2 regions of the Streptococcus sp. HMSC057G03 genome follow, and region 2 is predicted to be linked to the other one. Evidence: predicted binding sites of a transcription regulator. Region 2 holds the regulator's gene; the other holds the start of a gene.
What was found. Region 2 encodes HrcA, which represses chaperone genes, less so after heat shock. Its sites were predicted from a motif close to TTAGCACTCNNNNNNNNNGAGTGCTAA; they were not measured.

Region 1: groES (co-chaperone GroES) is a predicted target of HrcA. The motif match lies at 1,301-1,327, and genes of this name have one in related genera.

The regions. Positions count from the first base shown of each region.
Region 1 is NZ_KV794416.1:107,336-110,750, reverse strand. It holds gene groL (chaperonin GroEL) at 1-975, opposite strand, end outside; gene groES (co-chaperone GroES) at 997-1,278, opposite strand; gene HMPREF2686_RS01095 (hypothetical protein) at 1,408-1,701, opposite strand; gene HMPREF2686_RS01090 (PTS system mannose/fructose/sorbose family transporter subunit IID) at 1,802-2,656, opposite strand; gene HMPREF2686_RS01085 (PTS mannose/fructose/sorbose/N-acetylgalactosamine transporter subunit IIC) at 2,640-3,415, opposite strand, start outside.
Region 2 is NZ_KV794426.1:38,730-42,144, reverse strand. It holds gene dnaK (molecular chaperone DnaK) at 1-253, opposite strand, end outside; gene grpE (nucleotide exchange factor GrpE) at 405-929, opposite strand; gene hrcA (heat-inducible transcriptional repressor HrcA) at 954-1,988, opposite strand; gene HMPREF2686_RS06415 (M15 family metallopeptidase) at 2,157-2,936, opposite strand; gene HMPREF2686_RS06410 (histidine phosphatase family protein) at 2,920-3,415, opposite strand, start outside.

The DNA.
Region 1 (3,415 bases), on a different contig from region 2:
TTTATCGACTGAAACTTTAGCTGCTTGACCAAGGGCTTCAATGGTTGCATCTTTCAATTCCAAACCAAGATCGTCTGTAATGACTGTACCACCTGTCAAGATGGCAATGTCTTCTAGCATGGCTTTGCGGCGATCACCAAATCCTGGTGCCTTAACAGCTACGACATTAAAGGTACCGCGGATCTTGTTCAAGACAAGTGTTGGAAGAGCTTCGCCATCGACATCATCTGCGATGATCAAGAGTGGACGGTTGCTTTGAAGAATGCTTTCCAACAATGGCAAGATTTCTTGGATATTTGAAATCTTCTTGTCAGTAATCAAAATGTATGGATTTTCAAGGTCTGCCACCATTTTTTCATTATCAGTGACCATGTATTGTGAGAGGTAACCACGGTCAAACTGCATGCCTTCAACGACTTCCAGTTCTGTTTCCATTCCACGAGACTCTTCAATCGTGATGACCCCATCTTTACCAACTTTTTCCATGGCTTCAGAGATGTACTCACCGACTTTTTCAGAACGAGAAGACACAGCAGCTACTTGAGCAATGGCTTCCTTGCTTGATACTGGGATCGCATTGTTTTTCAAAGCTTCTACTGCTGTTGCAACAGCGGTCTCGATCCCACGGCGGATGCCAATTGGGTTAGCACCTGCAGTGACGTTTTTGATCCCTTCACGGACGATAGCTTGAGTCAAGACCGTTGCGGTCGTTGTACCGTCACCTGCGATATCATTGGTCTTAGAAGCCACTTCTGACACCAATTTAGCACCCATATTTTCAAAATGGTCTTCCAATTCGATTTCTTTTGCGATAGTTACCCCATCATTTGTGATCAAGGGTGAACCAAATGATTTTTCAAGAACCACATTGCGACCTTTAGGGCCCAACGTAACTTTCACTGTATCTGCTAAGACATCGACACCACGGACCATTGCAGAACGTGCATCAGATGAAAATTTAATATCTTTTGCCATTTCTCTTACCTCTTTCCTCTCTTACTCTACAATTGCAAGAATGTTTGCTGTTCCAACGATGGTGTAGGTTTCTTCCCCATCTTTCACTTCAATTCCTGCATGGCTTTCAACCAAAACATGGTCTCCTGCTTTTACAGCTGGAGCGATGAGTTCACCACTTAGGGTACGCACACCTTCACCAACGGCCACTACTTCAGCTGTTTTTGTATCAGCCTTGCTCGCACCGGCGAGGACAAAACCTCCAACAGTCTGTTCTTTTTCTTCGACTTTTAAGACCACACGGTCTCCTAATGGTTTTAACATGTTCATTCCTCCATACGTGTTTTTAGCACTCTCTATACGTAAGTGCTAACTTATGTTTCTATTGTATCACTTGGTCAAAAATAGTCAAGAAAAAAACACCTCAAAAATAAATGAGATGTTTCTAAAATATCAATTTAAAATTGTCAATTTTTGATTGAAATCATCGATCACTTTTTGAAGATTGATACGCCCGCGGTAGATGCCATATCCAAAAACAATCATGCCTAAAATTCCAACCAAGGCTAGTAAAATCCCGAGGATCAAGAGTGGGAGGAAACTTTTGTGAAAGAGATAGATCAATACAACACCAATACTGGCAATGATAAAGAGTAAGCTGAACCAACGACCAAGGTTTTCAAGCATGTGGCGTTGGTACTTGATTTCTGTTTCATATCCATTGACAAGTTCTTGTTTTGTAACCATGGGATTCCTCCTGAAAAAAATTGAGAATGAAGTGCAAGTAAAGGAGGTCCATTCACTTCATTCTCAAAAACTCCTACTAGCAAATTCGTTTTTCTTGACCTTAGTATTTAAGATGTGGGTCGAAGATACCAAGAGCAACACCGATCAAAGCCACTACAACGAGAAGTAACATAACTTTGTTTGGTGAAATTTTTTTCTTAGACATCAACCACCAGCAAAGAGTGATGAAGGCTGCTGTCAAGAGACCTGGATAAACACCATCGATCTTTTCTTGGATGTTCAAGAAGACTTTTCCTTCAGAATTCTTGAATTGAAGGGCTGTTGTAACAGATACCCAAGTAGCTGCTACGGCACCGATAACCATACCACCGACAACGCTGATCGCTTTACGAAGAGCTTGTCCTTTTGGTCCTACAAGGAATTCAACGGCTTTATCCCCTAATTGGTAACCTTTGAAGAAGGCAAAGCGCATACCAAAGTAGACTAAGAGGTTCCATACGACGATGTAGAAGAGAGCACCAGCGACGTTACCACCTTTAGAAAGACCAAGGGCAATCCCTAAGAGAACTGGAATCAAGGTACCAACGACCAATGAGTCACCAATACCAGCGATTGGTCCCATCAAACCGGCACGCATACCGTTGATGGTTTCGCCATCTACTGCATCTCCGTTTGCACGCGCTTCTTCCAAACCAGCTGTGATCCCTACAACAAGAGATCCAAGTTGTGGTTCAGTGTTGAAGAAGGCCGTATAGGTTTGCATAGCATCCTTTTGTTCTTCTTTTGTGTCATACATTTCTTCTACGATTGGAAGCATAGAAGTCAAGTACCCGAAGGTTTGCATATGTTCTTGAGAGAAACAAGTCAAATGACCATAATACCAATGATGGAATGCTTTTGCTAATGTTTTCTTTGAAATTTTCTTTCTATCAGCCATTTTAAATATCCTCCTCATCATCGTCTAGATCCACCACTCCGGCTGGAGCAGCTTTCATCGATTTGATCACTTCAAGTTCATAGTAGATTACTGCAAAGATTAATGAAACAACGGCACTGGATACCAAGTTCAATCCGAGAGATTTTGCCAAGGTAAATCCAACAAAGAATGGAATGAAGTCAGTTGCTTCTGTAACAATTTGTTTCAACAAGATGGCAATACCGACACATGGGAGAAGAGCACCGACTGTAAAGAGGGCTTTCATCCAGTAACCATCCATAGGAAGGTATTGTTTCATCAAATCAACCATGTTTTCACCGTATTTGGTGATAATCATTGTTGGAAGGAAAGAGAAGAGGAAGTGAGAGATCCAAGGGTAAACCCAGTCAACTGCGTAGAGTTTTTTGAAGTTTCCTTCTTCAACGGCTTTCCAACCAATGTGTTGCCAAACCAAGTTCATAGTAGCGGTACCGTAGAAAAGAACGGTACCGATTGTCCCAACGGCTGCACCGATTGGAGCTGCAGCTGCGGCGATTCCTGCTTCATCTGTGATGTTATTAGCATGCACAAACAAGATAGCAAGAGGAACACCGATGTAAGAGATGGCACGCACATCGGCAGATACGGTACCACCAGGTGTTACCAAGGCGATATAAACGACTTGAAGGGCAACCCCGACCATAATACCGGTTGTCACATCTCCAAGAATTAAACCTGAAATCAACCCACCGATCAAAGGACGACCGAGTGTATAGTTCCCGATACTGGAACCTCCCA
Region 2 (3,415 bases):
TGTATTCTTTGCCGTTAGCAGAAACTTTTTCAGAAGTACCCATCTTAGATTTGATAGAGATGACTGTATCTGGATTTGTGACTGCTTGACGTTTTGCAGCATCACCAACGATGATTTCACCGTTTTTGAATGACACAACAGATGGAGTCGTGCGGTTTCCTTCTGGGTTTGCGATGATTTTGCTTTCAGTTCCTTCAAGAACTGCCACTGCTGAGTTTGTTGTACCTAAGTCAATACCGATAATTTTAGACATATGTTTTTCTCCTTAAATTTATCTTCTTTTTTTCTTTTTGATATTTTCCCTTAAGTGGCGGGAAATATCTTCCTTGCAAGCCTCCGGCTTGCCTCTTATCTTTCTTTCATAGTTTAGTGTCGTTTCGGACAAGGTTTTTAAGTTCTCTAGCCTAGTTATAAACCACTACCATGGCTGGACGCAGGATGCGGTCATGGAGTTTGTAGCCTTTTTGGAAGACTTGTGCGATGGTGTCTGCTGGATGTTCATCATCTGCAGGCAAGGTTTGGATGGCCATGTGGTAGTTATGGTCAAAGGCTCCGTCCGCTGGAATTTCTTCGATTCCTTCTTCCTTCAGAGCATGTACCAAACTTTCTTGGACCATTTCCAAGCCCTTCTTCACATCATCTGTCAACCCTTCTACGGCAAGGGCACGTTCGAGGTTGTCCAGTGATGGTAAGATCGCTTTTGCCAAATCTTGGCTACGGTATTTTTGTAATTGTTGACGTTCTTCATTGGCACGGCGCTGAATATTTTGCATTTCTGCATGAGCACGAAGGTATTTGTTTTCAAATTCCTCGGCACGCGCTTGTGCTTCTTCTAACTCAGAAGGTTGGTTGCTTTCCTCTACAACTTCTTCAGTTGTCTCGGCAACTTCCTCTTCTTTCACGTCTTCTTTTTTGATATCTTCTGTCAAGGCATACACCCCTTTCATTTGGTCTTAATTTACTTCATAATGGTTGCTGTTGAGGTAACGGTAGTAGTCCGTCAACTTCATAACCAGTACCCGTCCGATGACATTGACCAGGCTAATCACACGCCTGTAATCCATCTCTACGGGACCAATCACATGCATGAGGGCCATCCCACGATAAGGAACCAGGAACTTGTGACTAATCACCGTCACATTTTTCAAGGCCTTTTCTTGGGATTCTGCAACCAGGATCTGGGTCATTTGGTCTTCTGGCATTCCCCCTCGCAACTCGAGAGCTACATGTTGGGGATTGTCCAAAAACTGATAGGTCTGAAGATCGGCGTAGGCTAATGATGAAACCTTTCCTTCTATAAAGACCAGTTCTTGAAACAGTTGCGAGAAGACGTAATCAAAGAGATCCAAGACATTGTCTGTCGTCTTGAAATAGCGCTGTACAATCTGTGGAATCTCTGTCCGCAAGCGGTAGTGGATATCCAAGACTGTATTTCCAATGAAACGCTCTTGAACCAGCTGATGGAAGATTTCCAAGTCACTGGTTAAGAAATTCTTTGGAATGGCAAACTGTACAGTGACAGGCTTTGATTCATCCAAGGTCAGAACCGCTAAGGCATCATGGTTGGATAATGGAACAATCTCAAAACCAGTCAAGCGCTGACGTGTCGGTTCAACATCCTGAATCACTGCGGTGTAACCCGTCATCTGGGCTAGTAACTTGGCCGTAGCATCCAAGATATCGTCTAATTTAAAGGCTTCGAAATCAAAGGCTTTCACCACCTGGTAGACATCTTGCTCATCAATCAACTCTAGATCAAGGGAGTTCTGAACAAAATATTGAAAACCAGCTCGACTAGGCATGCGGCCACTCGAAGTGTGGGCCTTTTCTAGTAAGCCTTGTTTTTCGAGAGCAGCCATGTCGTTTCGAATGGTCGCACTACTGGATTGAATCACATCTTGTAGCGCTTTTGAACCAACTGGTTCGTGGGTCTTGGTAAAGATATCGACGACAAGATTGAGAATCTCATTTTGACGTTCTGTAACCATGACCTCACCTCTCTTTCGTATTTAGCACTCTAAACACTCAAGTGCTAAACCATGATTCTATTATACACCCATCCAAAAGAAAGTCAAGAAAAAAACCCAAAAAATTAGCACTCTTTTCCCAAGAGTGCTAAAAATCATTCTGAAGACCTAGAAAAAGAGAATCTCCTCCTATTTTCCAGCCTTTTTCAATAGTTGAATATATTCTTCCAATACTAGCTGATGTTTGGCCATATACTGGGCATTTTCTACGCCAACATAACGGAAATGCCAATTCTCAAAATTCACACCTGTGATGTTGCTCTTCCCATCTGGGTAACGAAGGACAAAGCCATATTGCGGTGCGATGGCAGCCAGCTGCAAGCCCAACTCATCACTTTGACCAGCTTCGACACTCATATCGATCGCAAGCCCCGTCTGGTGTTCACTAGCACCAGGAACCTGTACCTGGGTCTGTACCTGCTTTTCAGCTTCTTCGTGCGAAAGACCACTGGCCTCTAATTGCGCAACACGCTCATTATAGAGCTCTGTTTGTTCCGCCACGCTTCGATAACCCGATATCAAGGTTTCTTCTGGGGCAATTTTTCGAGCCGCCTCTAGAAATTGACGAGTTGGCTCTACAATCCGACTATCCACTTTGATAGCATCTACATCTGTCAATTGTGGGTTCAACTCTGGCTTCACATTATCACGATTGACCAAGATCAACTGCCAGTCTTTTGTCGAAACAGCTGGTAAATCTGATTTTTCTTTCTTTTTCTTAGAAGAAGAGGGAGTCGTTACAGCTGTTTTTTTTGCCTTCCAAAACTGAAGCCCTGAAAACAAGCTTGGTTTAGCCAAGTAAGCACCAATTCCTGATCCAAGGATCACAAGAAGAAAGAAACTCAATAGGTAGGGCCACCGTTTCTTACGTTTTTTTCTTGCGCGTCTATACTTATTTGTCATGGCCATCCTCTAAGAGTTTTGCTCCAACCTTACGATAGGACATATCTCCAATCTTTTCAATATGAAAGGCGCCATCCTCATAGGCCAAAACCGTTACACTTCCGTTGTCCAAGACCAATTCTTCGACTGCTTTCGGATCGATGAGATAAATCAAGGTCGTAATGGTCATGCCGTGGCTGACAACAATCGCATTTCCACCGCCAGTTGCTTCCACCTCTTTTGCGATGGCTTCAAACCCTTCTTTGATCCGACCACTCAAGGCACCCCAAGATTCAGCCCAACCAGTGGTGTCGACTTCAACAATCCCTTCTGCTAACTCCATCAAGCTCAACTGATGGAAATCCTCGACCTTAAAGACACGGGGTAAAACCCCCATGAAGAGCTCGCCATCATAGGCACCGTCGAAGCTACCAAAACACCACTCACGAATGCGTTTATCATAGCGATAAGGAATCTGACCTGTCAAACCAAGTTCTTGAAGAACA